2 regions of the Rhodococcus sp. 4CII genome follow, and region 2 is predicted to be linked to the other one. Evidence: riboswitches for the same ligand, from Rfam matches in the RefSeq annotation. Region 2 holds a riboswitch; the other holds the start of a gene.
The links. Region 2 has a riboswitch for cyclic di-AMP ahead of H0B43_RS24815 (transglycosylase family protein). Riboswitches for the same ligand answer to the same signal wherever they lie in the genome.

Region 1 (14,857 bases), 1.3 Mb from region 2:
GAACTGCACCGCGCCGACACCGAGGCCGAGGATGGCCAGACCCATGGTGAGGCCGATCAGCGGCGTGTACAGGCTGTAGGCCGAGTAGTGCTCTTCACCGGAGCCGGCGTACTCCCAGGGCCAGAACAGGTAGATCGCGATGAACGCGAGCGCGGAGACCCCCGACAGGGCGAACCAGAACGCGACCGACCGCTCGGCGCGCTTCTCGGCCTTCGTCCCCGGAACCGCCCAGCGGTTGCGGCGGAACGCGACGTCGACGTGGTCGAGGTTGGTTCCGAGCTCGACCAGTTCGTCGCGGCTCAGGTTCTCGAGTTCTGCGTCCGTGTACTTCCTTGGCGTAGCGCCGCCCGGCTGGCCAGCGTCGCTCATGACCTTGCTCCGATCCACAGTGCTGCACCGACGACAGCGATGATTCCGATGACCCACATGGCCAACCCTTCGGAGGCGGGACCGATGCCGCCGAGTCCGTAGCCACCGGGCTGCTTCGTCTCGCCCGACGACTTGATGTAGGCGATGATGTCTTTCTTCTCCTCGAGGGTCAGCTGACGGTCCGAGAACTTGGGCATGTTCTGCGGGCCGGTGACCATCGCGGTGTAGATCTGCTGCTCGTTCGCCGGGTCGAGGACCGGGGCGTACTTACCGGACGACAGCGCGCCGCCGCGACCGGTGAAGTTGTGGCAGGACGCGCAGTTGAGTCGGAACAGTTCGCTACCGCGGCCGATGTCGCCGCCGCGCAGCGACGACTGGGCGACCTGACCGTTCTCGTCGCGGATCACCGTGGGGCCGCCGCCGTTGGCCTGGACGTAGGCGCCGATGGCGTCCGTCTGCTCGGCGTCGAACTTGACCGGCTTGCGCTCGACCTGGGCCTCGTTACGCGATGCCGGCATGCGTCCCGACGACACCTGGAAGTACACAGCGGCCTCGCCGACACCGATCAGGCTGGGGCCGCGGTCCTGCACACCCTGCAGGTTCGCGCCGTGGCAGGTGATGCACGACGTGTCGTACAACTGCTTGCCTTCGCGGATCAGCGCCGCCTGATCATCGGTGGCGGTGGCCACCTGCGGGGTTGGCGTCAACGCGGACGCGAGGAAACCGGCGCTGACCAGTCCCATCATCAGGACCAGGGCGCCCGTGACGCGCCTGCGGAGCTTCCGCTGACGGCGTGCCTTTGCGGACGCTGTGGTATCGGATGCGGGAGGGGGGGATGAACTCATCTGTATCCCTTTGGTATGTCGGGACGGACTGGACGTCAGGGGGCTGCCTGGGGCGTTCAGCTGATCAACGGATGAAATAGATCGTGGCAAACAGGCCGATCCACACGATGTCGACGAAGTGCCAGTAGTACGAGACGACGATGGCGGCGGTGGCCTGGGCGGGCGTGAACTTGCTGACCTTGGTGCGGGCGATCAGGAAGATGAACGCGATGAGGCCGCCGATCACGTGCATGCCGTGGAAGCCGGTGGTCATGTAGAACACCGAGCCGTACACGCTGCTCGAGATGCTCGTGCCTTCTTCGACCAGGTGGATGTACTCATACCCCTGCCCGAGGACGAAGAAGGTGCCCATCGCCAAGGTCAGGAGGTACCACCGGCGGAGGCCGAAGACGTCGCCGCGCTCGGCCGCGAACACACCCATCTGGCAGGTGAACGACGAGGCGATCAGCACCAGCGTCACCGGTACGGCGAGGAACAGATTCAGCTCGGTCGGCTCCGGCGGCCAGTTCCCGTTCGCCTGTGCTCGCGCCACGAAGTACATGGCGAAGAGCCCTGCGAAGAACATGAGCTCACTTGACAACCACACGATGGTGCCAACGCTGACCATGTTTGGTCGGTTCAGCGAGTGCACGCGTTGGGTGATTGCTGATCCTGAAGTCCCTACTGCGCTCGTCACAGACAGAAGTATGACGCTTCGTCGTAAGAGACGACTACCCGGGTCCACCCTCGGCCCGTCCAGGCGCCGCGCTTGTCCGATTCTCCCTGCTGACGGCCCTGGTGGCGGGCCGTGACAGGGTGGAGTCATGCGCTCTCGTGACAACAGTACGGGGTGGCTGCGACGGCTGTTCGGCAGTCGGCAACCGGCCCCTCTCGATCAGGATCGCCCCGACCTCGTGGTCGTCGCCTCGAGCTTCGACGACGTGGAGGCGTGCTCGGCCGCGCTCGACCGCGCCGCCGCCGAGGAACCGCGGTGGGAGGCGGAGGCGGAAGCGGTGCTGCGGCACCATCTGCGGCTGCCCGCGCCCGCGGTGGCCGACGCCGTGTCGATCGCCGCCCAGGACGGCTATCGGCCACAGAATCCGGACGGGGCCGCCTCCCCCTCGGGGGACGGTGCGCCGGTGACCTTGGTGCTGCAGCGCGTCCAGGTTCTCGACGCGCTGCACTGTTCCCAGGAACGGTCGAGAATGGCCGGGCTGGCGCAGCGGCTCGGCGGCTCGGTGGACGGCTGGGATGCGATGCAACCGGCGCGCGAGTCCGATCCGTCCGGTGACTAGGCTGCCAGGGATCGGATCCGCCACTAGTACAAGGGGACACGATGATGCAGAGCCCAACTGCTCCGGGGACGAACGACGGTGTGCTGCCGGCACGGACGTGGCCGTCGGTCCTCGGCGCGCTCACCGACGGACGTGACCTCGCAGTGGACGACGCTAAATGGGCGATGGACGAGATCATGTCCGACAACGCCACGTCCGCGCAGATCGCCGCGTTCGGCGTCGCCCTGAAGATGAAGGGTGAGACGCCGGACGAATTGCGCGGCCTCGCGGACTCGATGCTCGGGCACGCACGGAAGGTCCCCGTCGACGACGACGTCGTCGACATCGTCGGCACCGGTGGTGACCGATCCAACACCGTGAACATCTCCACGATGGCGTCACTGGTGGTCGCGGCGTCCGGTATTCGCGTCGTCAAGCACGGAAACCGGGCCGCGTCGTCCAAGAGTGGCGGTGCGGACGTGCTCGAGGCGCTCGGGGTGAAGATCAACCTCGGTCCCGACGAGGTGGCCCAATGCGTCCGGGAGGTCGGCATCGGCTTCTGCTTCGCGCCGGTGTTCCATCCCGCCCTGCGGTTCGCGGGCGCGCCGCGCAAGGAGATCGGCATCCCGACCGTCTTCAACGTGCTCGGACCGCTCACCAACCCGGCCCGCCCGCGGGCCGGCCTCATCGGCTGCGCGTTTCCGGGTCTGATCTCGGTGGTGGCCGGTGTGCTCGCGCAGCGCGGCAACTCGGCGCTGGTGGTGCGCGGCGACGACGGCCTCGACGAGTTGACCACGTCGACCACGTCGACCGTGCACGTCGTCGCGGACGGGACGGTGACCATTCGTCAACTCGACCCCCGCGACATCGGGATCGCGCGGGTGCCGCTCGACGCACTCCGGGGCGGCGACGCCGACGTGAACGCGGCTGTGGCGCAGCGACTCCTCGCCGGTGAGACCGGGCCGGTCCGCGACGCGGTGCTGCTCAATGCGGCGGCGGCGATCACGGCGTTCCGCGGGCTCGGCAGCCGCACGCTCGAAGACGGCCTGTCGGACGGACTCTCGACGGCGGCGCAGTCCATCGACACCGGAGCGGCCGCGACGCTGCTCGCGCGGTGGGCCGAACTCACGTCGGGCCTGGCCACCAGCAGATAGCAGGCGGACCTATTCGCCGATCGAGAAGCCCGCTTCCACATCGGCGCTGGAGTAGGACTGGAAGGCGATGTGCGTCGCCGTCCGCGAGACGCCGTCCACCTTGTTGATTCCCTCGGTGACGACCTCCGCGATCTTCGCGTGGTCGCGTACCCGCACGATCGCGATCAGGTCGACGTCGCCCGCGCAGGAATAGACCTTGTCGACGCCCTCGATGTCGGCGACGGCCTGGGCGGTCTCCGGAATGCGGTGGGCTTCGGCGTGGATCAGGACGATGGCGTTGATCATGATCGCCAGCCTAGGCGGTGATCGACGGAATGCGGCGCGGGAGGTCGGGTCTCGTCGCCCTGTGTCGATGAGCTGCCTGCCCGTGCGAGCGCACACCACGCGGACCACGATCCGGCGCCCCACGCGGGTTCGCACCACCCGGACGAGGCACTGACGATCCGGGTGTCGTCCTGCTCGAGCCAGCGTGCGAGCAGGCCGGCCTCCTCGGGGGACGCGCCCCGGAGGGGAGTCGCGTCGGGAACCACGGTTTCGGCGGTCAGGACCAGCGCATCGACCACCGGCATCGGATGGATCCCGCGCCGAGCACAGCCCGCGGACGCGAGGCGGCCGGAACGGATCACCGCGAACTCCCAGCCGCCGGTCGGGGCCGGGCGCGCCGCCACGAGCTGATCGAGGGCGGTAAGGGCCGCCAGACGCTGCATTCTCCGCAGTGCGAGGACGACCTCCGCGGTGCGGTCGCGCAGTCGCGCGGCATTCTCGAACAGCTCGGCAGCGGCGAGTTCCTCCACCCGTGCGCGCATGCCCTGCAATGGCGCGTCGCCGTCACCGCGCAGGAACTGGCGGAAGAGTTCCGGTCCGGGGCGGTACGCATCCTCCGTGTCGCGGGCATGGACGGACGCGGGACAGCGTCCCAGCTCGCGGGGTGGGCACTGCGGGCCGTGCTCCCTGCCCTTCGGTATGCGACTCGTACAGGTCCGGAGAATGCAGTACTCGGCGAGGACGTCGGCGACGTCGACGGCGGTCGAGCGGGACCGGAACGGACCGAGCGAGTCGGCGGTCGGGGTCCGCACCACCGACAATCGGGGGAAGGCCTCGGCGGTGAGCGTGATCCACCAGCCGCGTTTCGGGTACTTGGACCTCCGGTTGTACGGCGGAGTGTGGGCGGCCAGAAGCCGCAGTTCGCGCACGCCCGCCTCGAGCGGGTGCGCGCATTCGACGTGGTCGATTCGGGTGGTCAGCGCCACCATCTCCTTCATCCGTCCGCGTGTCTCGGAACCGGTGAAGTAGTTGCGCACCCGCCGGCGCAGGTCGGTCGCGGTGCCGACGTAGAGGACCTCGTCGGACGGTCCACGGAACAGATAGACGCCGGGAGCATGCGGAAGGTGGCTGGCCAGCGTCCGCTTCGCCCGCTGGTGCGAGGAGACGTCGGGGAGGTAGTCGACCAGCTCGGTGAGACTGTGCACGCCTTGATTGCCGACGCGGTCGATGAGGGCGTGCAGGACGTCGACGGTGGCGCGGGCGTCGTCGAGGGCCCGGTGCGTCGGAGTGGTCCCGACATCGAACAGCCGGGCCAGCGACGACAGCTTGACCGACGGCGCCTCGTCGCGGGTGAGGACCCGCCGGGCCAGTTTGACGGTGCACAGCACCGTGAACTTGGGCCAGGGAGTGTCGGTGGCCGACGCGGCGGCCTTGAGGAATCCGGTGTCGAAGGGAGCGTTGTGGGCGACGAGCACGGCTCCGCGCGCGAATTCGAGGAACGCGGGCAGCACCCGCTCGATCCGCGGGGCGTCGATCACCATGGCGGTGGTGATGCCCGTGATCTCCACGATGTGCGGCGGGATGGACCGGCCCGGGTCGACGAGCGTGGCCATCTCGCCGATCACCTCGCCGCCGCGGATCTTGACGGCGCCGATCTCGGTGATGGCGTCCTCGCCCGGCCGGGCGCCGGTGGTCTCGAGGTCGACCACCACGAACGTGGTGTCCCGCAGCGGGGTGTCGAGCTCGTCGAATCTCAGCTGTTCGGGTACACCGGGGGCACTCACGGCTCAGAGCGTATGGACGGGCACCGACAGAACCGCCCGGACCGCCCGGACCACGATGAGAGACGAGGATCACACCTCGCGTCCCGGGCCTCGATCGGGGGCCGCGCGACGAGTGGCGATGCGGCCCCGGGGAGTGCCGTGCCGGTCGCGCGGCGACGGCAGGCCGCGGTCGGGACCGCCGCACCGGGCAATCTCGACGGACCCCGGTTGAACAGCGGGAATGCGGAGCGGGTAGGTCGTCGGGCAGTCGTGCGCCGCCGCGAAATCCCCACTCCCGCTACCGAAAAGAGTTCGGAAACATACCGCCTGTTATCTGGCTGTTATCGAATGCGGGTATCGCGCGCCCGCAAACCCCGAATCGACCCAAACGGACACTTTCCGCGTGTTCCGGTCGACATCGGGGTATTCCATTTCGTAACCTTCCTGAGACCTAGCGGAGTCTCGCCGCCCCACACCGGGGCAGCATCGCTAGTCACCGCCTAATCGGCCACTCGCGAGAGCGGTCGTACCGGGAACCCAAGTTTCCACTGGGGTGAATCCCGCCGGGACGTCCTCACGGACCGGTGGGTAGGGCTGATCTTCCCAGCCCGAACCCGTCAGCTAACTCGGTCGGCGGATGACCGGAAGAAACGGAGTACCCCTTTCGTGGCGTCACAAGTTTCCAGGCGGAATGTGCGACGGGCAGTCGTCGCCGGCGCGCTCGCAGTCGGAGCGCTCACCGCTACCGCGGCCCCCGCGGCCGCAGACCCCGTCACCATCCCCGGTGTCGGAACGTTCGAGATCCCCGGTGTCGCAATCCCGCAGATCCCGGGCATCCCGAACCTGCCGACGCCGCCGGCGCCGGCCAGCACCGCAGGTGAGAAGGCTGTTCAGGCCGCTCAGACCAAGCTCGGCTCGCCGTACGTCTACGGCGCCGCAGGTCCCAACTCGTTCGACTGCTCCGGCCTGGTGCAGTGGGCGTTCAAGCAGGCCGGACTGAACCTGCCGCGCACCAGCTACGCGCAGGCGGCCGCCGGTACTCCCGTGTCGCAGTCCGATCTCCGTCCCGGCGACGTGATCTCCTTCTACGGCGGTTCGCACTCGGGCATCTACGCCGGCAACGGCAACGTGATCCACGCATCGACCGAGGGTCAGCCCGTCAAGTTGGCGCCCATCGCCTCGATGCCGTTCGACGGCGCACGCCGCTACTGATCCACCCGCGAAGCGATCCATCCACCGAGTCGAGGGCGGGGATGCAGGGGTAACTTCGTAGGATCCCGTACGACCACCGAGGGTGGGTTCGAATTCCGATTCGAACCCACCCTCGATGTCGTTGCGCCCCAGGTAGACACCCGTTGTCGACCATCCGGTGGTCCTCGCCACGCGAACCGTGACATGGGTGGACACAAACGTATGCCATTCCGTAACCTATCCGAGACCTTGCGAAGTCTTGTCGCGCCATCCGGGCGGCATCGCGGGTCACCACCACCTCGGCATTCCGCACACTTTCGATTTGAAATACGGACGCCCGGGTCGTCTGGTGGAGATCGACGATCGGAGAACTGCATTTCCGTGGCCTCACACAAGATGAAGCGCTCCCTGGGCAGCGTGCTCACAGCCGGGATGCTGTCGGTGGCACTCGTGTCGCTACCGTCGATTCAGGCGGGTGCAGACCCGGTCACTCCCAACCCCACGGACGCACTGACGAAACTTGGCGATCTGTCCCGGCAGTCCGAGCAGACGTCCGAGGCACTACACAATGCGCAGATCGATCTCGAGGCCAAGCAGGGGGCGCAGCGCGACGCCGACGCGAAGCTCGCCGCGGACCAGGGCGTCCTCGACGCGGCAAACGCGCGTGTCGCCGTGTTCCAGCCGGTGGTGAACAAACTCGCCACCGCCAATTACCAGGGCGCCCGGACCAATCGCCTGTTCGCCGTGATGGTGAGCGATTCACCGCAGCAACTCCTGGACCAGATGTCCGCACTCGACGTCATCTCGAACGACACCCGCAACCAGGTTGCACAGTTCCAGTCGGCCACAGCGGACGCCACCGAGGCGGCCTCGGCGTCGAAGCAGTCCGCGGATGCCGCGCGGTCCGCGACGGAACAGGCCAAGGCGGTCAGCGACGATCTGCAACGCAAACAGAGCGACCTGCAGGCGCAGATCGCCGACGTGATCAAGGCGTTCGGAGACCTCAGCGGCGCGGAGCGCGACCAACTGGTGGGAACCCCGTTCCCGCCCGGCTTCGATCCGAACACGATCCTCGCGCATCTCACGCCCGGCTCGGGCACCAGTGCGCTGCAGGCGGCCATGACCCGGATCGGCGACCCGTACGTGTGGGGCGCCACCGGTCCCGACGAATTCGACTGCTCCGGACTCGTCGTGTGGGCGTACAAGCAGATCGGCAAGACGCTGCCGAGGTCGAGTCAGGCGCAGGCCGGCGGCGGTACCCCGGTGTCCCGTGACGACCTCCAGCCCGGCGACGTCGTCCTCTTCTACAACGACGCATCGCACGTCGGTCTGTACGCCGGAAACGGCAACATACTGCACGCCTCGACCTTCGGCGTTCCGGTGAGGATCGAATCGATGGCGAAGTTCCCGTTCTACGGCGCGCGCCGCTACTGACGGCGACCGTCCGAGAGCGGCGCGGCGGGGTGCTCATACACTCACCGGCGTGCCCGCAGCAGACCCGTCTTCCGCAACGGATCCGACCCCACGCCGCCAGGCGCGCCCGTGGGAGCGGGCCGCGCTGGCCGGACTCGGCCTCGCCGTAATCGTCGTCCTCGCGCTGACCGGGTTCTCGCACACCGACCGCGGCGCCGCCGGGACCCTGGCCGCCGCACCGGCCGACGCGGCGTCGCGGGGTGCGGCGGTGCAGGCGCTCCTCGACACCTGGGCGTCGGCGGTACGCACGAACGACGCGGCCGCACTGCCGGGTCTGATGGACAATGCCGCGGCACCGGGCTTCCTGGCGGCGGAGACGCGGCGCGCCGCAAATGTCGCCGGGGTGGAATTCTCGGACTGGGGTTACGAGTTCGCCGAGGGTTCCGAGACGGAGGGTTCCGAGACGGCGGTTCCCCCCAGCCTCGTGGACGCGCTCGGCGCCGACGAGGTGTGGGCGCCTGCCGTGCAGCTCCGCTACGCGATCGCGGGCGCGGGCGAGAGTCCCACCCGCAAACCGGTGGCGCTCGTCGTCGCGCGGCGCGGCGACCGCTGGACACTCGTCAGTGACAACGCCACGGTGGACGGCGAGCGCCGGACCTGGCGCGGACCGTGGGATTTCGGGCCCGTCGTGTCGCGTCGCGTCGACACCGGCGACGGGAAGACGTCGGTGGTGCTCGGACATCCGGAGAACGCCACGATGGTCGATCGGCTGGCCGACGAACTCCCGGCCGCCGTCGTCAACGCCACTCAGCTGTGGGGCTCGGGGTGGGCGGGCCGCGCGCTCGTCTGGGTCGCCGGATCCCAGGACGAGTTCACGGCGCTCGTCGGGCCGAATCACGACGGCCGCGACATCGCCGCCGTCGCGATCTCGGACGCCGTCGATCCGGACGCCGCCACGGTCTCCGGGCAACGGATCGTGTTCAGCCCGGCGTCGGCGGAGCGGTTGACCGACGTCACCCGGCGCGCGATCCTGCGGCACGAACTGACTCACGTGGCCGCACGCGCCGAGACGGTGGACCGTTCACCGATGTGGGTTCTCGAGGGCTACGCCGAGTACGCGGCATACCGGGGGACGGGCGAGCCGGTTCGGCAGATCGCGCCCGCGCTGACCGCGCAGGTGGGGGCCGAGGGCGCACCGACCGAGTTTCCCGACGACACCGACTTCTCCGGATACGGCGCACGCGGATCCGTCGCCTACGAGACGGCCTGGTCGATCAACGCATTCGTCGCCGAGGAGTACGGCGAATCGAGGCTGACGGAGTTGTACCGGACGCTGGCGGTGGGGGAGGCCGACCCGGAGACCGTGGACGGGCGCCTGTCCGACGTCCTGGGCGTCGACGCGGGACAGTTCCGGGACCGCTGGACGGACTGGGTGCGCGCCCGGCTGGGGTGACCCTGCGTCCGCAACAGCACGGTGAACCGCCTACGGTGATCACATGCGCCGAACCCTGTTGGTGACGAACGATTTTCCACCGCGACCCGGCGGAATTCAGTCGTACCTGCACACCTTCGCCAAGCACCTGCCCGCGGACGACCTCGTGGTCTACGCTCCGCGCTGGCGCGGCGATTCGCACATCAAGTTCGATGCGCGGCAACCGTTTCAGGTCGTCCGGCACCCCACCACGCTGATGGTGCCCACGCCGTTCGTCGCGCGCCGCGCCGCCAAGCTGCTCGCCGAACACGACTGCACCGGCGTCTGGTTCGGCGCAGCCGCCCCGCTCGCGCTGCTCAGCCCCACACTGCGGCGTGCCGGGGCGGAACGGGTGATCGCGAGCACCCACGGCCACGAGGTCGGCTGGTCGATGCTTCCCGCTGCCCGTCAGGCCCTCGGTCGGATCGGCGCCCGGACCGACGTCGTCACGTATGTGAGCCGCTACACCCGCGGCCGATTCGCCTCCGCCTTCGGCGCGGGTGCCGCGCTCGAACACCTGCCGCCCGGAGTCGACACCGACCGGTTCACCCCGGACAGCGGGGCGCGGACGGAACTGCGGGCCCGCTACGGGTTGGGGGAGCGGCCGACGGTCCTGTGCCTGTCGCGTCTCGTGCCGCGCAAGGGGCAGGACATCCTGATCCGGGCGCTCCCGGGCATTCGTGAACACATCGACGGCGCAGTGCTGGTGGTCGTCGGGGGCGGACCCTACGAGGACCGCCTGCGGTCGCTCGCGCGGTCGGTGGGGGTCGAGGATCACGTCGTGTTCACGGGAACGGTGCCGTCGGCCGAATTGGCGGCCCATCACACGATCGCCGACGTGTTCGCGATGCCCTGCCGCACGCGGGGCGCCGGACTCGACGTGGAGGGCCTCGGCATCGTTTTTCTCGAGGCATCGGCGACGGGTGTCCCCGTCATCGCCGGACAGTCCGGCGGCGCTCCGGAAACGGTGCGGCAGAACGAGACCGGGATGGTCGTGGACGGTACCTCGGTGGCGGAGGTGGCGCGGTCGGTGATCTCGGTGCTGTCGGATCGTGATCGCGCGGCCGCGATGGGCGCCGCAGGCAGGGACTGGGTCAAGGCGGAGTGGCGGTGGGACGTGCTCGCCGCCAAACTCCAGAACCTGCTGGGCCCGTGAGTACTTGTCAACCGCCCGCGGTTGACAAGTACTCAGGAGCCGCAGGCACTACTTGGCGTAGATGGCCGCGATGTCGTCGGCGAAGGTGTCGTGCACCACGTTGCGCTTGAGCTTCATCGTCGGCGTGAGCTCGCCGGTCTCCTCGGTGAAGTCGACGGGCAGGACCCGGAACTTCTTGATGGCCTCGGCGTGCGACACGAGCTTGTTCGCCTCCGCGACGGCCTCGTCGATCTCGGCCGTGAGGTCGGCGTCCGCGAGCAGATGCGCGACCTTCGTGCCCGCGGGCTTGCCGTTGCGTTCGTTCCACGCGGGCAGGGCGTCGGCGTCGATGGTAATGAGCGCACCGATGAAGGGCTGCTGGTCGCCGACGACGATGGCCTGACTGATCAGCGGGTGCGCGCGCAGGTGATCCTCGAGCTGGGCGGGGGAGACGTTCTTACCGCCCGCTGTGACGATGATCTCCTTCTTGCGGCCCGTGATGGTGATGTACCCGTCGGCGTCGACCGATCCGAGGTCGCCGGTGTGGAACCAGCCGTTGTCGATCGCGTCGGCGGTGGCGTTCTCGTTGCGCCAGTAGCCGCTGAAGACCACCGGACCCGACAGCAGGATCTCGCCGTCGTCGGCGATGCGAACGGAGTTGCCCGCCAGGGGCTTGCCGACCGACCCGACCTTCTGTGCGCCGATCGTGTTGACCGCGAACGCCGCGGACGTCTCGGTGAGGCCGTAGCCCTCGTAGATGGTGATGCCGATGCCGCGGAAGAAGTGGCCGAGGCGCGCGCCGAGCGGGGCCCCGCCGGAGATCGCCAGCTGGCACTTGCCGCCCAGGGCCGTCCGCAGCTTGGAGAACACGAGTTTGTCGAACAGTGCGTGCTTGGCCTCGAGGACGATCCCGGGCCCGCCCGTGTCCTGAGCCTCGCTCCACGCGACGGCGTCTCCGCGGCGGCGTCGAAGATCTTGCCCTTGCCCTTGCCCTCGGCGTGCGCCTTGGCGCGGGCACTGTTGTAGACCTTCTCGAACACGCGCGGCACCGACAGGATGAAGTCGGGGCGGAATTCGCCGAACGTGGGGACGAGGTTCGGGATGTCGCTGGTGTGGCCGAGCGCGGCGCCGGCGTCGAACGACGCGATGCTGACGGCGCGGGCGAGGACGTGCGCCATCGGCAGGAACATGAGGGTGCTGACGCCCGGTGTCTTCAACAGGGCGCCGAGGCTGGAATCGAGGATGCCCTTGGACTCGGCGATGAGGTTGGAGTGGGTGAGCTGGCAGCCTTTGGGCCTGCCGGTGGTGCCGGAGGTGTAGATGAGCGTGGCCGGATCGCTCGACTTCAGCGCGGAGACGCGGGCCTCGAGGTCGGAGTCGGGAACACCCGCGCCCAGTTCGGTCAGTTCCTCGACCACGCCGCGGCCGCCGTCCGAGGCCTCGATCTGGTAGACGCCCCGCAGCGCGGTCGCGTCGGCGGCCACGGCCTTCACGGTGGCCGCGTGGGTCGCGTTCTCGACGACGAGATCGATCGCGCCGGAGTCCTCGAGGATCCAGCGCACCTGTTCGGCGGACGACGTCTCGTAAATCGGGACGGTGACGCCGCCGGCCGCCCAGATGGCGAAGTCGACGAGCGGCCACTCGTACCGCGTGGCCGACATCAGCGCCACCCGGTCGCCCTGCTGTACGCCGAGGGCGATGAGTCCCTTGGCGACGGCGGTGACCTGAGCCGCGAAGTCGGCGGCCGTGACGTCGGTCCAGCGTCCGCCGATCTTGCGCTTGTACACGACCAGCGTCGGGTCGGCCGCGGCGTGGGCGAACACCGAGTCGACCGCGGACGCGTCCTCCGCGATCGTGAACGACTGGGGCGCGCTGAACTCGGGCACGAAAACCTCCGACACTGAAGATACTGGCGAGTAGGATTGTCTGGCTCAACTTTAGACCTTCGCCCGCGGCGTCCGTGTCCTGGCCGAAGAAGCGTGGTCGGGGCCACGTCCACAGGGGCGGCGCGGAACCCCGCGACCGCCGGGGGTGCCGGTATGTGAAGCTAGTCGCCGTGAGCAGCATCCAGGTCGCAGACCAGACGTTCATCGCGGTCCCGCCGCAGCAGGTCGCGGCGGCGATCGCGTCCCCGTCCCGCTGGCGCCGGTGGTGGCCCGACCTCACCCTCGCCGTCCGTGAGGACCGGGCCGAGAAGGGGATCCGCTGGACCGTGGCTGGTCCCCTCACCGGAACGATGGAGGTGTGGCTCGAACCGGTGCTGGACGGGGCCATCGTCCACTACTTCCTCCACGCCGAACCCGTCCGCAGCGCGGGCAGCCCGGATCTGGCCGCACTGAACCGCCGCAGGCGCGTCGAGGGCAAGGTGATGTCCTTCGAGGTGAAGAAGGAACTCGAAGCGGGTCGGGCCGCCGGAGAACCCCCGTCCTGATGCCGTTCGGGCCGACGGTGCGGGTCCGGCATTGTGTCCGGGCGCCGGAATCGTGTGTGATAGTCGGGCACAACCCAGACATTAGGGAATCGGTAACGGTGTGGCCCCGCGATCGACGAGCGGGTCGGCCAGGCGAAAGGAAGCGTTCACTCCATGCCCGAGAGGACCAAGAGGTCGATCAGTATCGAGGCGCCGCCCGCCCGGGTGATGGATGTGATCGCCGACTTCGACGCCTATCCCACGTGGGTGGCGGCCGCGAAGTCCGTCGAGATCATGGAACCCGGTGAGAACGGCCGGGCCGACCGGGTCCGTTTCGTGCTCGACGCGGGCATGGTCAAGGACACCTACGTACTCCGGTACGACTGGGCGCCCGACGGCAAGTCCGTCAGCTGGGAACTCGAGTCCGGTGAGATCCAGAAGTCGCAGTTCGGTTCGTACGTGCTCGAGGACGACGCGGACGGCGGCACCACCGTGACGTACGAGCTCACCGTGGATCTGACCATTCCGATGATCGGCCTGTTCAAGCGCAAGGCGGAGAAGGCGATCACCGATACCGCGCTGAAGGAACTCAAGAAGCGGGTGGAAGGCTGAGCAGCGAGGGTGGTGCCGGACCTGCGCGGGTCCAGTTCTTCGTAGGGAAGGGGGGCGTCGGAAAGACGACGCTCGCGGCTGCGACGGCACAGGCGGCAGCGGAGGCGGGACACCGGACTCTCCTCGTCTCGCTCGACCAGGCGCATTCACTCGCCGACGTGCTCGGGATCGGCTCCGCCCGGGACGTGGTGTCGGTCACCGGCGACCTCGATGTGCTCGAGCTCGACACCCTCGCCTTGCTCGAGGACAGATTCCGGAGCCTGACAGCGGTTCTCGCGGCCGCGGGCACGCACGACCACGGCGCCCAGCTGTCCGCACTCGAACCGGAGGAACTGACCGGGTTGCCCGGGGTGCAGGACGTACTGGGGCTGTGTGAGGTCGTCCGGTTCGCCGCCGACGGTCGGTACGACGCGGTGGTGGTCGACTGCCCGCCCACCGCGGACTGTCTGCGCACGCTCGCTGCGCCGGCGATGGCGCTCGACTACGTCGAACGGGTGTGGCCCCAGCATCGCCGGATCGCGGCGCTCCTGGGTTCCGATCCCCGCCTCGTCATGCTGGTGACGCTCATCGAACAGGTGGTGTCCGCTGTCGGCGAGGTGCGGGACATGCTCGCGGATCGCGCGAAAACCACTGTGCGACTGGTGACGACGCCGGAGCGGGTGGTGCTGACGGAGACGCGGCGGACCGTGGCGGCGGCCGCGCTGTCGGGCCTGCGCATCGATGCGATCCTCGTGAACAACCTACTGCCACAATTCGATTCGCCGACAGGACACGACGACCCCGGTGTGGCATGGTTGATCCGGCGGCGAGCCCTGCAGCAGCGGGTACTCGCCGAGCTGACCGCCTCCGCGGGCTCCACGGTGATCCTCACGGTGACTCGGTCGGTGACGGAGCCGGTAGGGTGGGCCGATCTCGGCGGTATCGCCCGGGAGTTGTATGCCGACGACACGGACGCGGTGGCGGTGTTGGGGAAGAAC
Region 2 (14,857 bases):
GATCCGAGACGGTTCTGCAGCTGAGCTGGGTCGTGGGCGGCGCGCTGGGCGTGCTGCTGCCCACCGAATACTGGATCGGGTTCTCCGTGGTCTCCGCCGTCATGACCATCGGGCTCGCCCAGACCGTGCTCACGTACCGCGGCAGCACCCTTCTGCCCGGACTCGGCGGAAAACGCCCCGACCTGGCCGAACAAGAAGTGACCGAGCACCACTCGACCCACCGGGTCGACCGATCGACAGGAAATGTGACGTAAGTGAGAATGCAGGCGCGAACCAAGAAGATCCTGGCAGTGATCGTGGTGGGCCTGATGGTGGTCCTGGTGGCCTTCGTCGGCGTCCTGTACGCGCTCGTCCGCAACTCCTCGCCCCGCCTGCCCGAGATCACCGCCTTCGCGCACAACCGGACCCAGCAGGTGCCCCCGCTGGCGTACTGCAACCTGTACCTCGAGGACTGCACCACCGGCGAGATCGCCGAACTCGACGTGCCCCCCGGCTCCCCCCTGCAGCTGTCGTTGCCGCAGGAGATCGTCGACGCACCGTGGCGCATGGTCGTCGTCTATCAGGACGCGTCGGGCCAGGTCGTCGTGCAGCAGCAGGCTCACCGCGCCGGTGAGACCCGCGCCGTGACGGTGCCGTCGTCGGAGGATCTGCAGCTGGCCGGCATCGAGATCCAGCTGCCGTCCGCGGTCGTCGACGAGCAAGGGCTCACGCAGGCGCGGGCCGCCTGGTCGATCAAGACCGCCTGAGCCGACAGCAGCCCACACGAAAGGGCCCCCGCAGCAGTTTCAGTGCGCGGGGGCCCTCGTCGTCGGAAGTCGGATCAGCTGTCGAGTTCGCGCGCGACCGCGCGGACCACCTCGGAGATGCGCTGAGCCGTCTTGCGGTCCGGGTACTTGCCCTTGCGCAGGTCGGGTTGGACCTTCGCCTCGAGCAGCGTGATCATGTCCTCGACCATGCCGTGGAGTTCGTCCGGCGTGTGCTTCTTGGCCGACGGCTCCTTGCGCCCACCGTTCTGGCGCAGCGACGGCGCCGGGTCGAGCACCTTCAGGCTCAGAGCCTGTGGTCCGCGTCGACCGGCGGCCATGCCGAACTCGACGCGCTGACCGGCCTTGAGGCCCTCGACGCCCTCAGGAAGAGCGGACGAACGCACATAGACGTCCTCCCCCTCCTCCTGCGACAGAAAGCCGAAGCCCTTTTCGACGTCGTACCATTTCACCTTGCCGGTCGGCACCGCGTTCACCCGCTCATCACTTGGAGTGCAGTTGGTTGCACTTGGTATGCAAAACAGCGCGCCCCACCTCTGGTGCGGGACGCGCAGTGCCTACAGTCTACCTTGCAGCGACCCCCTCCAGCATCCGGGTTTCCAGGCACTATCGTTGCTGGTGTGGCCCACGAATCGACTCCTTCGAGCACTCCTCACACACCCCGGGGGCGCGACGGACTCCTCCGCGTCGCACTCGCCCTCTTCGCGATCGGTTTCGTCGCGATCGTGGCGATCTTCCTGACCCCGGTGCTTTCCGATTCCCGACCCGGCCTCGTTCTCTATCTCATCGCCCTGGCGTGCCCGATCGGATTCCTCCTCGGAATCGGTGCGGCACTGCGGCAGGGCAGACGCTCCCGCTGACCCACCCGACCACCGACCGATGGGACGATCATGAGAATTCTGCTCAACATCATCTGGCTGATCTTCGGCGGTCTGTGGCTGGCGCTGGGGTACTTCGTCGCCGGAATCCTCTGCTGCATCCTGATCATCACGATCCCGTTCGGCATCGCGTCGTTCCGGGTGGGCGTGTACGCGCTGTGGCCGTTCGGGAAGACGGTGGTCGACAAGCCGACGGCCGGTGTCGCCTCGCTGATCGGCAACGTGATCTGGTTCATCATCGCAGGTCTGTGGCTCGCGATCGGCCACGTCGTGACCGCGATCGCCATGGCGATCACGATCATCGGGATCCCGCTCGCGGTCGCGAATCTCAAAATGATTCCCATCTCGCTCATGCCCCTCGGTAAGGACATCGTCGACGCTCCATAACGCTGTGAGCTTCCTCACATAACGGCCGGGTAACAGAAGGGCAACAGCTCGGGGATACGCGTGTCTGGCCCCCGCTAGCTGGGAAGAGTCCCTGCGCGTCGAATGCGGGCTCGCAACAGGCGAAGACACACCGCGTTATCAAATGGTGACACTGCGGCCTCAGACCGTTACCGTCGTCACCGGCCGAGGAAACATCGGTCACATCCGGCCCGCCGCGCCAAGCCTCGTCCCGCGGGTACCGGAGTCCCGACGAAGCATTCCAGGGACGAGGACGGGGGACCCAAAAGTCCTCCAGGGAACGCAAGTTCCCGGAAGGACACCGGTCCGAACGTGCCTCGCGCACTCGGATCTTGGGGTGAAGCCAGACCCTCTCCAGCCAGGAGAGGCGAGGCCGGGCGACCTCTCAGCCCGAACCCGACAGCTGACCTCGCAGGCGCGTGTGGAGAGGATCTCGACAACTATGAGCGGACGCCATCGCAAGCCCACCAACACCGGCCGCACCGTCGCCAAGGTCGCCGTCACCGGCGCCATCATGGGCGTCGCCGGAGCAGCCTTCTCGGGCACCGCGAACGCGGCACCCGACTCCGACTGGGACCGCCTCGCGCAGTGCGAGTCCGGCGGAAACTGGGGCATCAACACCGGAAACGGCTTCCAGGGTGGACTTCAGTTCTCCCCGAGCACCTGGAACGCACACGGTGGAACCCAGTACGCGGCCACCGCCAACCAGGCCACGCGTGAACAGCAGATCGTCGTCGCCGAGAAGGTCCTCGACTCCCAGGGCTGGGGCGCATGGCCCTCCTGCTCCTCGAGCCTCGGCCTGAGCAGCGCCCCCACCCAGCGCACCGCCCCCGCCGTCGTGCCCGAGACCCCCGCGGCACCGGCACTCCCCGACCTCACGGGCGGCGTCCCCAGCACCAACGGCACCCCGCAGTACGCCGGTGTCGTCGACAGCGCGATCGAGGCCGCCAAGGCCCAGGGCATCGCGATCGACCCCCAGATCCTGCAGCTCATCGACGCCAACAAGGGACTGCTCCCGCACTGATCCCCGCAGCTCACAGAAGAGGGGCCCTGCACCGATCCGGTGCAGGGCCCCTCTTCTGTCGCTGGTTCAGCGGTTGATCACCGTGTGCGGATGCGCGTACGGCAACGACTCCGCAGGCAGCGGAAACTCGGTGTCCTCGCCGAACGGGGAGAGACCGCCCGCGCGGGTCGACGACAGTTCGGTCACGGCGTGATCTCCATCGGCGGTTTCGGGCCACCCTGGATCCACGTACTGCTTCTTCGAATTGTTAGCCACGGTGCCATTTTGACAGGACCGTTCGGCGACGTACAGCCCAGGTCTCTAATCTGATAGTCGATGACCGACACCGACGACACCACCGCGAGCACCAACGGCACCGCAGCCTCCCCCCGTGGCGCCGCGACCCTCGCGGACTGGCTGGCCGCACGCAGCGACGCCGAACTGACGGATCTGCTGCGCAGGCGCCCCGATCTGGCGGTCCCGCCGCCGGCCACGATCGTCGTTCTCGCGGGCCGCGCCGAACAGCGGGCGTCGGTTGCCCGTGCAGCCGACAACCTCACGTCCCTGGACTTCGGCATCCTCGAACTCCTGGCCCTCGAACGCGCCGACGAGGTCGCGGTTTCCCGGGCCACCCTGCAGGACGCGGTGGGGTCGCGTGCGACGAAGAAGGCGGTCGACGCCACCCTCGACGGACTACGGTCCGTGGCGCTGGTCTGGGGCGGCAAGACGTCGCTGCGGATCGTCCCCGCCGTCACCGCCACCATTCCGTGGCGCGTCGGGCGTGGCGCCGAACCCGTCGAGACCCTCGACGAGTCCGCGATCGTCGCCGCACTGGCCGGGCTGCCGACCGTCGAGCGGGACATCCTCGAGACGCTGTCGAAGTCCAGTTCCATCGGCCGGACCCGGGATGCCGCGCCGGGAACGTCACCCGACCGTCCCGTCCAGCGACTCCTCGCCGCCGGCCTGCTGCGCTGGATCGACGACGAGACCGTCGAATTGCCGTACCAGGTGCGGCAGGCCCTGCGCGGAGAGGCCGTCTTCGACCCCACGTCGCTGTCCCCACCGGCCGTGACGGCACGCAAACACAAGCCCGCCGACATCAACGCCGCCGCGGCGGGCGAGGCGCTCGAATTGGTGCGCCACTGCGAGGACGTAGTCAAGGCCCTCGGCGAGGTCCCGGCCCCCGCGCTGCGGGCGGGCGGCCTCGGCGTCCGGGAACTGCGGCGGATAGCCAAGATGTCCGGCATCGACGAGAACCGGCTGAGCCTGCTCGTCGAATTGCTGTCGGCCGCGGGACTGATCGCGAGCGGCACCCCGGACCCTGTGCCGCCGACGGACAGTGGCGAGAACTACTGGGCGCCGACCACCGCGGTCGACAATTGGCTGACCGCCTCGGTCGCCCGGCGGTGGCACGTGCTGGCGACGGCGTGGCTGGAATTGCCGCGGATGGCGTGGTTCATCGGCATGCGTGATGCCAACGACAAGCCGGTTGCCGCTCTGTCCGAGGAGGTCCGTGCGCCGTCCGCGCCGCGTGACCGGCAGGCGATTCTCGGACTCCTGGCGGAACTGGGCACCGGACACTCGGCCGACCCCGCGGAGGTCAGCCGCCTCCTGGCCTGGCGACGCCCCCGCTGGGGCGCCCGGCTCCGGGTTCATGCGGTCGAGCGGACCCTCGACGAGGCGGCGACGCTCGGGCTCGTCGCCCGCGGCGCCCTCAGCTCCCCCGGCCGGGCTCTGCTCCACGGCGGTGACGCCGAGGCCGAGATGCACGCGTCGCTGCCCGAACCCGTCGACCACGTCCTAGTCCAGGCCGACCTCACCGTCGTCGCCCCCGGACCCCTCACCCCCGAACTGCTCGAGCAAATCGCTCTCGTCGCGGACATCGAATCCGCCGGCGCGGCATCGATGTACCGGATCAGCGAGGACAGCATCCGGCGCGCCCTCGACGTCGGCATGACGGCGGCCGAACTGCACAGCCTGTTCGCCACCCGGTCGCGCACACCCGTCCCGCAGTCGCTGTCTTATCTGATCGACGATGTCGCGCGACGGCACGGGCGGCTCCGCGCCGGGGTCGCCGCGTCGTTCGTCCGCTGCGAGGATCCGACGCTGCTGGCGGAGGTCCTGGCGTCGCCGGTGGCCGCCTCGCTGGCTTTGCGTGCCCTGGCGCCGACGGTCGCGGTGTCGCAGGCGCCGCTGCGGGAAGTGCTGAACGAATTGCGGACCGCCGGTTTCGCGCCCGCGGGTGAGGATTCGTCCGGCGCCCTCGTCGACCTGCGTCCCCGCGGCGCACGCGTCGTGACCCGGCGCAAGCCCCCGGCCCGTACCCCCGCCGTCGCCACGGACGCCCAACTCGACGCGGTCGTCCGGACCCTCCGGGCCGGCGATCTGGCGGCGTCGGCCCGCGGTTCCGGCAGCATCCGGTCCGACGGGTCGCGGGCCAGCAGCGCCGCGACCATCGCACTGCTCAACGCCGCGGCGCGGGAACGCACGAGTGTGACCATCGGCTACGTCGACGCGCAGGGTGTGGCGTCGCACCGCATCGTCGATCCCGTCAGCGTCGGCGGCGGCCAGCTCGATGCGTTCGACCCGGCGAGCGGTGCGGTCCGGCGGTTCACCCTCCACCGCATCACGTCCGTCGCCCGCGTCGACTGAGCATCTGAGTACTTGTCAACGGCGCGCGGTTAACAAGTACTCACGGCTCAGATAACGATTCCGCGCAAACGCCCAGGAATTTCGGGGCGAGCAATACCGTGTTGCTGGTATGTACCTGGCCGGGGACGACTTACCAGGAGGCAGAACATGGGTGTCAAAGCAACGAAGCGGTCACACGGCTGGTTGCGAGGCGTTGTCCGGCTGATGGTCGCCGTGGTGCTTCTGCCGCTGGCGTTCGTCCTCGTCGGCGGCGGAACGGCGTCCGCGGACCCCTACAGCCGCCTGCGCGAGCACTGGGTCGACGCACCCGGTGGGGTCGGGCAGATCAAGGTGCGGATGTGGCTCGCGAACAACGGCAGCAACAAGGCGCTCTATCTGCTCGACGGCCTCCGCGCGACCGACGACGTCAGCGGGTGGGAACACGAGACCAACGCCGCGTGGCTGTCCGATCACGGGATCACCGTCGTCGAGCCGGTCGGCGGGCAGTCCAGCTTCTACACGGACTGGTACGCGCCCAGCAACACCAACGGCCAGCCGTACACCTACAAGTGGGAGTCGTTCCTCACCCAGAACCTGCCGGACTTCCTGGCGAACAATTACGGCATCAGCCGCACCAGCAACGCCATCGCCGGACTGTCGATGGGCGGCAACGCGGCCCTGATCCTCGCCGCCTACCACCGCGACCAGTTCACGTTCGCCGGGTCGATGTCCGGGTACCTGAACCTGTCGGCTCCGGGCATGCGCGAGGCGATCCGGTTGGCGATGCTCGACGCCGGCGGCTACAACGCCGACTGCATGTGGGGACCGCCGTGGGATCCCGCCTGGCTGCGGAACGACCCGTTCGTCGCGGCCCCGCTCATGCGCGGACTGCCGATGTGGGTCTCCGCGGGCAGTGGCCTCCCCGGCCCGCACGATCAGCCGCAGAACGCCGTCGACGTGTTCAACACCGGCACCGGCATGGGGCTCGAAGCCATCGCGCTGGCCCAGAACCGCGCCTTTCAGGTGCGGCTCGACACCCTCGGAATCCCAGCGCACTACGACTTTCCGGCGACGGGAACCCACAGCTGGGGCTACTGGCAGGACCAGCTGTGGGCCATGCTCCCGATGATGAAGGCGTCGATCGGCGCCTGACATGGCCTCCGGCCCCGTGAGTACTTGTCAACGTCCCGCGGTTATCGAGTACTCACGGGCGCCGGAGGCGCATAGGCGTCCCAGAGTTCCCGATAGACGCCGCCTCGGTCGAGTAGTTCGTCGTGCGTTCCGATTTCCGCGACTCGACCTGCGTCGAGGACCACCACCCGGTCGGCCCGCGCCGCCGTGCTCAACCGGTGCGCCACGACGACGGTGGTGCGCCGCCGGGACAGGTTTTCCGTTGCGAGCCGGACGCGGTCTTCCGTCGCCAGGTCGAGTGAGGCGGTCGCCTCGTCGAGCAGCAGGATGTCGGGGTCCACCAGTTCGGCCCGGGCGAGGGCCAGGAGTTGGCGTTGTCCGGCGGACAGGTTGCGCCCGTGCTCCCCGATCGGCTGCAGGTACCCGAGGGCCAGTCCCGACACCATCTCGTGGGCCCCGACCGCTCGGCTGGCGGCCTCCACCTCGGCGTCGGTCGCGTGGAGACGCCCGTAGGCGACGGCGTCGCGGACGGTGGCACCGAACAGGTGCGGCTCCTGCGGAACCACGCCGAGTCGCTGCCGGAACGATGCGAGGTCGAGCGACCGCGTGTCGATGCCGTCCACCCGTACCGCCCCCTCGGTGGGGTCGTAGAAGCGGGCGAGCAGCTTGAGCACCGTCGACTTGCCCGCGCCGGTCTGCCCGACGAGGGCGACCGTCTCGCCCGGTTCGATGCGAAGCGTCACCCCTCGCAACGCCTCCCCCTTCCCCGACTCGTACCCGAAGTGGACGTCGTCGAATGCGATGCCGCCCTGGATGCGGTCGAGGACGACGGGTTCACCGGCCTGCGGTGTGGTGGTCGGCGTCCTCATCAGTCCACGCAGTCGCCCCAGTCCGATGACTGCCTGTTGATAGCCGTCGAAGACCTGCGAAAGCTGTTGCACGGGAGCGAAGAACAGTTCGACGTAGAGCACGAAGGCTATCAGCGTGCCGACAGTGAGGCTCCCGGCGTGGATCCGCGCCGTACCGACCGCGAGCACCAGTCCGGTCGCCACCACCGACAGGAACTCGACGAACGGAAAGTACAGCGCCATGTACCGCTGGGCCCGTAGCCGCGACTCCCGGAAATCCCAGGCCCGCCGGGAGAACTGGGCAGCGTTGTCATCCTCCCGCCGAAATGCCTGCGTGACGCGGATGTTCGTCACGTTCTCCTGCAGATAGGCGTTGACGATCCCGACGCGATCACGGGCTTCCGCGTAGGCGGGCACCGACTTTCGGCGGAACACGACGGTGGCCGCGACGAGGACGGGCACCACGAGACCCAGCACGAGCGCGAGTTCCGCATCGATCACCAGGAGTGCCACGAGAACCCCGCAGATCGTGAGCCCACTCACCACCGCGGTGGCCAGACCCGTCTGCAGGAAGTTGGACAGGCTGTCGACATCGGTGGTCATGCGGGTCATGATCCGGCCGGCCAGTTCTCGCTCGTAGTACTGCAGACCGAGCCGCTGCAGCTGCGCGAACGTCTTCACGCGCAACGTATACAGGAGTCGTTCGCCTGTCCGCCCGGTCACCCGGGCCTGCGCGACGTTGACCGCCCAGTCGAGCAGAACCACCAGAATGGTCGCGGCCGCCGCGAGCAGCAGCAGGTCCCGGGCGCCCTGCAGCACTCCCCGATCCACCCCGGTACGGACGAGGACCGGCACCGCGATCTGCGCGACGGCGTCCAGCCCGACGAGCGCCAATCCCGCGACCAGCGGCAGGAGGAGTGGCCGGAGCAGCGAGCCGAGCCCGAACGCCGGGTCCGCCGCCCGCGCCTCGTCCGCCGCGACGTCCGGGTCTCCGGTGAGCGGGGGCAGGTCGTCGAGCCGGGCCATTACCTCGGGGCTGGGCGGCGCCGAAGACAGGATTCCGCCGCCCGCGCCTCCACGGGACGGTCCACTGGCACCGGCCACCGCGGTCGCGAAGGCCGCAACGGCCCGGGCGTCGAGCACCCCGGACTCCTCGTCGCCACCCGTCCGACGCCACAGTTCGGCGGTGACGCCGTCGACGTCCGGCAGTTCCGGCGACGTGTCCGGACCGGCGGCGTCGTCGGCACTCGACAGCAGCGCACGAAACAGCGGGCACCGTTCGTCGAGTTCGGCGCTCGTCCCCACGTCGACGATGCGGCCGTGAGCCAGGACGGCGATCCGGTCGGCCAACGCCAGCGTCGACCGCCGATGCGCAATGATCAGGGTGGTGCGCTCGCCGGTCGCGGCGCGCAGTTCGTGGTGGACGGCGGCCTCGACCCGAGCGTCGACCGCCGAGGTCGCGTCGTCGAGTACCAGGATCCGCGGATCGGTCACCAACGCCCGGGCGAGGGCGATCCGCTGCCGCTGCCCACCGGACAACGTCACCCCCTGCTCCCCCACGACGGTGTCGAGCCCGTCCGGCAACGCGTCGACGAATTCCTCCGCCTGCACCACGCGGAGCGCCTCACGCACCAGCGTCTCGTCGACATCCGGCCGGCCGTACGAGACGTTCGCGCGGATGGTTTCGGACATCAGGTAGCTGTCTTCGAATACGACACCGAGCGCGGACCGCAGCGATTCGAGCGACAGCCGGCGGGTGTCGATCCCCCCGACGGTGACCGCACCCGCGTCGGCGTCGTACAACCGCGGAACGAGCATGGCCAGAGTCGATTTGCCCGACCCCGCGGCCCCGACCACCGCCACCGTCTCCCCCGGCGCGATGCGCAGCGACAGCCCGTCGAGCAGCCGGTTCGACGGCGCGTACCCGAAGGCGACGTCGTCGAACACCACCTCGAGGGGACCGCCCGGCAAGTCCACGGCGTCCGGCGGCGTCGTCACGGCAGGGGCGTTGTCGATCACCTCGCGGACGCGTTCCACGCTGGCCCGACCCTGCTGGCTCACGGTGAGCAGCGTCGCGAGCTGACGCACGGGCGAGGCGAAGGCGGCCAGGTACGTGGTGAACGCGACGAAAGTCCCGAGTGACAGGTCGCCGTGCAGCGCCAGCCATCCTCCGACAGCCAGAACCAGTGCCTGCCCGAGCATCGGGACCGCCTGCAGTGCGGGGTTGTACCGGCTGGTCAGTCGCGCGACGCGCAGCCGGGAACGGAAAAGCTCCCCGGCGCGCTTCTCGAGGTCTTCCAGTTCGCGGTCTTCCTGCCCGAATCCCTTGACGACGCGCACCCCGGTGACGGCAGCCTCCACACCGCCGGCCACGATGGCCGCCTGTTCCTGCGCATGCCAATTGGCGGGGAAGAGGTCGACGCGGCTGCGCATCGAGATGAACCACAGCGCAGGCAGAACGGCGAGGGCGACGAGCGTGAGGATCGGCGACAGCACGGCCATCACGGCCAGCGACATCGTGAACATGAGCAGGTTCCCCGCCATGTGCGGCAGGAGCTGCAGAAGCATCTGAATCAGCGTGATGTCCGAGATGGACCGGCTCACCACCTGACCCGTCTGAAGTCCGTCCTGCTTGACGCCATCCAGTCGCAGCAGCGAACGGAACGCGTCGCCCCGCAGGTCGTACTGCACCCCGAGGGACAGCTGCCCGGAGCGGTATCGCCGTGTGTACGCGGCGGCGAAACGGACCGTGGCGAGGGCGACGAGCACTGCGATCCACGGTGCCAGTGCATGATTCGTGTCGACCGCAGCATTGTCGATCACGTGCCGGACGGCCAGCGGAATGGTGGCGGTGGCCGCGGCAGCCACCGCCGCCGCCCCGTACGCGAGGACGAGATTGCGGCGCTGGCGCAGACAGTATCCGAACAGGTACCGCAGCCAGCCGGCGTTCTCCCCCGAGCCTCCCGTCGTCACTGCGCAGACACCAGCGTGGAATCCTCCTCGACCGCAAACTGATTGGCGGGACGCGGCAAACCGTAGTGCCCGCGCAGTGTGGTCTCGGTGTAGTCGGCGCGGAAGAGTCCGCGCTCCTGCAGAATCGGGACGACGGAGTCGACGAACTTCTCCAACCCGGACGGAAGGACCGCGGGCATGATGTTGAAACCGTCTGCGGCGCCGTTCCGGAACCAGTACTCGATCGTGTCCGCCACCTGGACCGGAGTGCCCGCGAACGTGCGGTGACCGCGACCGCCGCCGAGTCGCCCGATCAGCTGCCGGACGGTCAGCTTCTCGCGGCGGGCGAGGTCCACGATCAGCGTGTACCGGCTCTTCGCACCCTCGATGTCGTCCTCGGACGGCAAGTCCTCGGGGAGTTCCTCGTCGAGTGGGAGCTGCTCCGGTTCGAGATTGAACCGCTGCGCCAACTGCTTGCGGGCATATTCCGGCGAGATCAAGCTCTCCAGCTCGGCCTCGAGCTCGCGGGCCTCCTCTTCGGTGTCCCCGATGACCGGCACGATGCCGGGCAGGATCAGCACCTGCTCGGGGTCCCGCCCCAGCGTCGCGACACGGTCCTTGACGTCCGCGTAGAACGCCTTCCCCTCGTCCAGGGTCGGCTGCGCGGTGAAGATCGCCTCCGAGTACCGGGCGGCGAAATCCTTTCCGTCCTCGGACGACCCGGCCTGCACCAGCAGGGGGTATCCCTGCGGCGACCGCGGCACATTGAGTGGTCCGCGCACCTTGAAGAACCGGCCCTCGTGTTCGATGACGTGCACCTTCGCGGAGTCGGCATGGATGGCGACATCCTTGTCCGCGACAATGGCGTCGTCCTCCCAGCTGTCCCACAACTTGGTGGAGACCTCGACGAACTCGGCAGCGCGCTCGTACCGGCTCTTGTGCGCGGGGGTGTCCTCGAGCCCGAAGTTCTGCGCCGCATCGGCGCCGGCGGTGGTGACGATGTTCCAGCCGGCCCGGCCGCCGCTGACGAAGTCGAGGGACGCGAACCGCCGCGCAAGGTTGTACGGCTCGTTGTAACTGGTCGACGCCGTCGCGATCAGGCCGATCTTCTCGGTGGCCGCGGAGATCGCCGTCAGGATGATGGTCGGCTCCAGCTTGCCGCTCGGCCTGCGTTCCGGATTGCTGAACAGCACCGGGCTGTCGGCGAGGAACACCGAGTCGAACTTTCCGCGTTCGGCGGTCTGCGCCAACGAGATGTAGTGCTTGATGTCGAGATTGGCGTTCGGATCGCTTTCGGGCAGGCGCCAGGCCGCCTCGTGGTGTCCGATCGCCATCAGGAATGCGTTGAGATGCAGCCGGCGCTGTGGTGACGAACTCATGGTGTAACTCCCTTACTGTGCCGCTACCTCGACGCGGAGGGCGCCGAGCAGCGTGTTGCGAAACTCGTGGAACTTGCTGTCGCCGAGCGCTCTCGGCTTCGGAATGTCGACGGTCTCGTCGACGACGATCTGCCCGTGGTCGAGGACGAGGACCCGGTCGGCGAGCGCGATCGCCTCGTCGACGTCATGGGTGACGAGCAGGACGGTCGGGCGGTGCCGACGGATCAGCTCCTCGAGAAGGGCATGCATCTTGATCCGGGTCAGCGCATCGAGTGCGCCGAACGGTTCGTCGGCCAGAAACAGTTCGGGCTCGCGTACCAGTGCGCGCGCCAGGGCAACCCGCTGTTGCTCACCGCCGGACAGTTCACTGGGCCACGCCTTCTCGCGACCGGCAAGTCCCACCTCCGCGAGAGCCGACACGCCCGTGCTGGTGCCGCTGCGACCCAGTCCGAGCGTCACGTTGTCCAGCGCCCGCAGCCACGGCAGCAGCCGTGAGTCCTGGAACGCCACCGACACCTCCGCGGGCACGGTGAGGGTGCCGCCGCGGCCCTCGACGTCGTAGTCGAGGCCTGCGAGCGCCCGGAGCAGCGTGCTCTTGCCGGACCCACTCCTGCCGAGCAGGGCGACGAACTGGCCTTCGGGAATGTCGAGGTCCAGGCGGTCGAGGACGATCTTGTCGCCGAATCCGCGGACGAGGGACCGCACCTGGACGGCGACGCGTGCTATCGGGCGAGGGTCCTGCGCCATGACAGCGACCGCCTTTCGACGTAGCGGAGCACGGAGTCGGACAGGAGACCGAAGATGCCGTACACCGCGAGTCCCACGAGAATCACGTCGGACTGTCCGTAGTTCTGCGCGTTGTACATCATCTTCCCCAAGCCGGTCACCGCGTTGATTCCCTCGACGACGATGAGGGTGAGCCAGGCACCGGTCACCGAGAGTCGCAGTCCCAGAAAGAATCCCGGCATCGCACCCGGCAGTACGACCTTGCGGATGAACGTGGCCCGGGACAGCCCGAGGACCTCGGCGAGTTCGACGTAGCGGTTGTCGATCGACGTCAACGAGTTGTGGGTCTGGATGTACATGTGGACGACGACACCCAGCGCGATGATCACGATCTTGAACGTCTCGCCGATGCCGAGCCAGAGGATCAGCAGCGGGATCAGGCCGAGCGTCGGGATGGCGCGTTTGAGCTGGATCGGTCCGTCGATCAGGGCGTCACCGGAACGGGTCAGACCGGCGACGACGGCCAGGGCCGTCCCGATCACCACGCCGAACGCGAAACCGATGGCGGCCCGGCTCAACGACGCGAGGACATGTTCCTGCAGGATGCCCGTGGAAATCAGGTCGATGGCCGTCGTGACCACGGTCCACGGCGCGGACAGTTTTCGTGCGTCGATGACTCCTGTCAGGCTGCCCACCGCCCACACCGCGAGGAGGAGCAGGACACCGGCCAGCCGGGAGAACGGGAAGGCCTTACGCAGCCCGAGTCGGCGGATCTGCCGATCGGCGGCGGCGAGCCTGTCGACATCGGGGGCGACAGTACGTGCCGGTGCCGGCGCGGAGAGAGTACTGGTCATCGCTGCACACCGCCTCGGTACTCCGCCGGAACCGCATCAGCGGCGACGGTTTCGAATCGGCGGTCGAACAACTCGTCCGCGTCGAATTCGCTGAAGTAGCCTGCATCCGAGAGCAGTTGGATCGTGTCCTGCGTCCACTCGATGGCCGCATCCCAGTTGGCCGGGTAGACCGGACGCTGCCCGACGGAGGCGACGATGCGCTTTCCGTCCTCGGCCGAAACCTGTTCGCTCTCCACGTAGTACTTCTGGATCCAGGCGTCCTGGTTCTCCCACGCCCAGACCTCTCCACGGGCCCAGAACGGAATGAACGACTTGATTGCCGCGGCCTTCGCTGGATCCTGGAGAACCTCGACGGGCGCCCAGAGCACGGTGAGCGCATCCACGGCGTCGGTAGGCAACGCTTTGGCCCCGTCCGGTCCGTACTGGGTGAGGTACTTCGTCGCCGTCGGCTCCGACAGCGGCGCGACGTCCACCTGGTTCGATTGCAGCGCGGTGAGGAACTGCGGGCTGGGGAGTTCGACGAGCTGGACGTCGTCCTTGGTCAGGCCCAGTGCCTTCAGGGTCCGCAGGATCACCACGCCCTGGGCCTGGCCGGGCGAGAACGCGATCTTCTTGCCACGCAGGTCCGGCAGTTCCGCGATGTCCGAGCCCGGGGCGGTGGCCAGCAGGTACTGCGGCAGTTCCTTCTCCCGGACCGCGACGATCTTGGCGTCGAGACCGGTGGCGTGCGCCTGGATCGGCGGGATCGCCGCGTTGGTGGCCAGATCGACCGCGTTGCCCCGGAAGGCCTGGATCACGTCGGGGCCGGCACTGACGTCCGGCCAGTCCGACACGGTGAACGGGAGATCGGCGAGCTGACCGGTCGCCTCCAGCTGCAGTCGGGTGGTCTTGATCGACACGCTGAGCGAAGTTCCGTCCGGAACCTGATCGGGCACAGCATCATCGAGCGCGAGCCCGCCGGAGGAACCGGACGAGCAGGATGCGAGCCCGAGCGCCAGGGCGCCGACGAGCGCGGCGCGCACGAGGCGCCCGTACCCGGCGGAGGACACGAGTGAACTGGACATGATTGATCCTTCGAAGGATGAGGTCTCCGGTCGGGCACACCGGACGCAGTCGGTCGAGTGCCACGCAGCGGAGTGAGACAGGTGGAACGCAAACATATTTCGAGCGCTGGACGATGCCGGTCCGGGAGCGTCAGATACGACCCGGGCGCGTGCGTCGACAACAGGACTCGGAGCGACACGAGTCTGTACGCACAATGTCCGCCGCGGTTGTGTTCACACCAA

Region 1: it holds a riboswitch for cyclic di-AMP, as region 2 does, so the genes downstream of both, H0B43_RS30925 (NlpC/P60 family protein) here and H0B43_RS24815 (transglycosylase family protein) in region 2, are expected to answer to the same signal.

Annotation. Positions count from the first base shown of each region.
Region 1 is NZ_JACCFE010000002.1:6,490,979-6,505,835, forward strand. It holds gene H0B43_RS30890 (ubiquinol-cytochrome c reductase iron-sulfur subunit) at 1-369, opposite strand, end outside; gene H0B43_RS30895 (cytochrome c) at 366-1,214, opposite strand; gene H0B43_RS30900 (heme-copper oxidase subunit III) at 1,279-1,890, opposite strand; gene H0B43_RS30905 (hypothetical protein) at 2,018-2,488, shown strand; gene trpD (anthranilate phosphoribosyltransferase) at 2,533-3,621, shown strand; gene H0B43_RS30915 (Lrp/AsnC family transcriptional regulator) at 3,631-3,906, opposite strand; gene H0B43_RS30920 (DEDD exonuclease domain-containing protein) at 3,903-5,669, opposite strand; cyclic di-AMP (ydaO/yuaA leader) riboswitch at 6,136-6,300, shown strand; gene H0B43_RS30925 (NlpC/P60 family protein) at 6,315-6,860, shown strand; gene H0B43_RS30930 (C40 family peptidase) at 7,221-8,273, shown strand; gene H0B43_RS30935 (peptidase MA family metallohydrolase) at 8,323-9,705, shown strand; gene H0B43_RS30940 (glycosyltransferase family 4 protein) at 9,749-10,879, shown strand; partial or broken gene H0B43_RS30945 (AMP-dependent synthetase/ligase) at 10,928-12,744, opposite strand; gene H0B43_RS30950 (polyketide cyclase / dehydrase and lipid transport) at 12,915-13,289, shown strand; gene H0B43_RS30955 (SRPBCC family protein) at 13,443-13,880, shown strand; gene H0B43_RS30960 (ArsA family ATPase) at 13,877-14,857, shown strand, end outside.
Region 2 is NZ_JACCFE010000002.1:5,196,780-5,211,636, reverse strand. It holds gene H0B43_RS24840 (MFS transporter) at 1-254, shown strand, start outside; gene H0B43_RS24835 (DUF2771 domain-containing protein) at 261-746, shown strand; gene H0B43_RS24830 (cold-shock protein) at 821-1,231, opposite strand; gene H0B43_RS24825 (hypothetical protein) at 1,385-1,624, shown strand; gene H0B43_RS24820 (YccF domain-containing protein) at 1,655-2,029, shown strand; cyclic di-AMP (ydaO/yuaA leader) riboswitch at 2,267-2,481, shown strand; gene H0B43_RS24815 (transglycosylase family protein) at 2,490-3,071, shown strand; gene H0B43_RS24810 (hypothetical protein) at 3,138-3,326, opposite strand; gene H0B43_RS24805 (helicase-associated domain-containing protein) at 3,387-5,702, shown strand; gene H0B43_RS24800 (alpha/beta hydrolase family protein) at 5,850-6,833, shown strand; gene H0B43_RS24795 (ABC transporter ATP-binding protein) at 6,875-10,633, opposite strand; gene H0B43_RS24790 (LLM class flavin-dependent oxidoreductase) at 10,630-11,991, opposite strand; gene H0B43_RS24785 (ABC transporter ATP-binding protein) at 12,004-12,738, opposite strand; gene H0B43_RS24780 (ABC transporter permease) at 12,714-13,571, opposite strand; gene H0B43_RS24775 (PhnD/SsuA/transferrin family substrate-binding protein) at 13,568-14,635, opposite strand.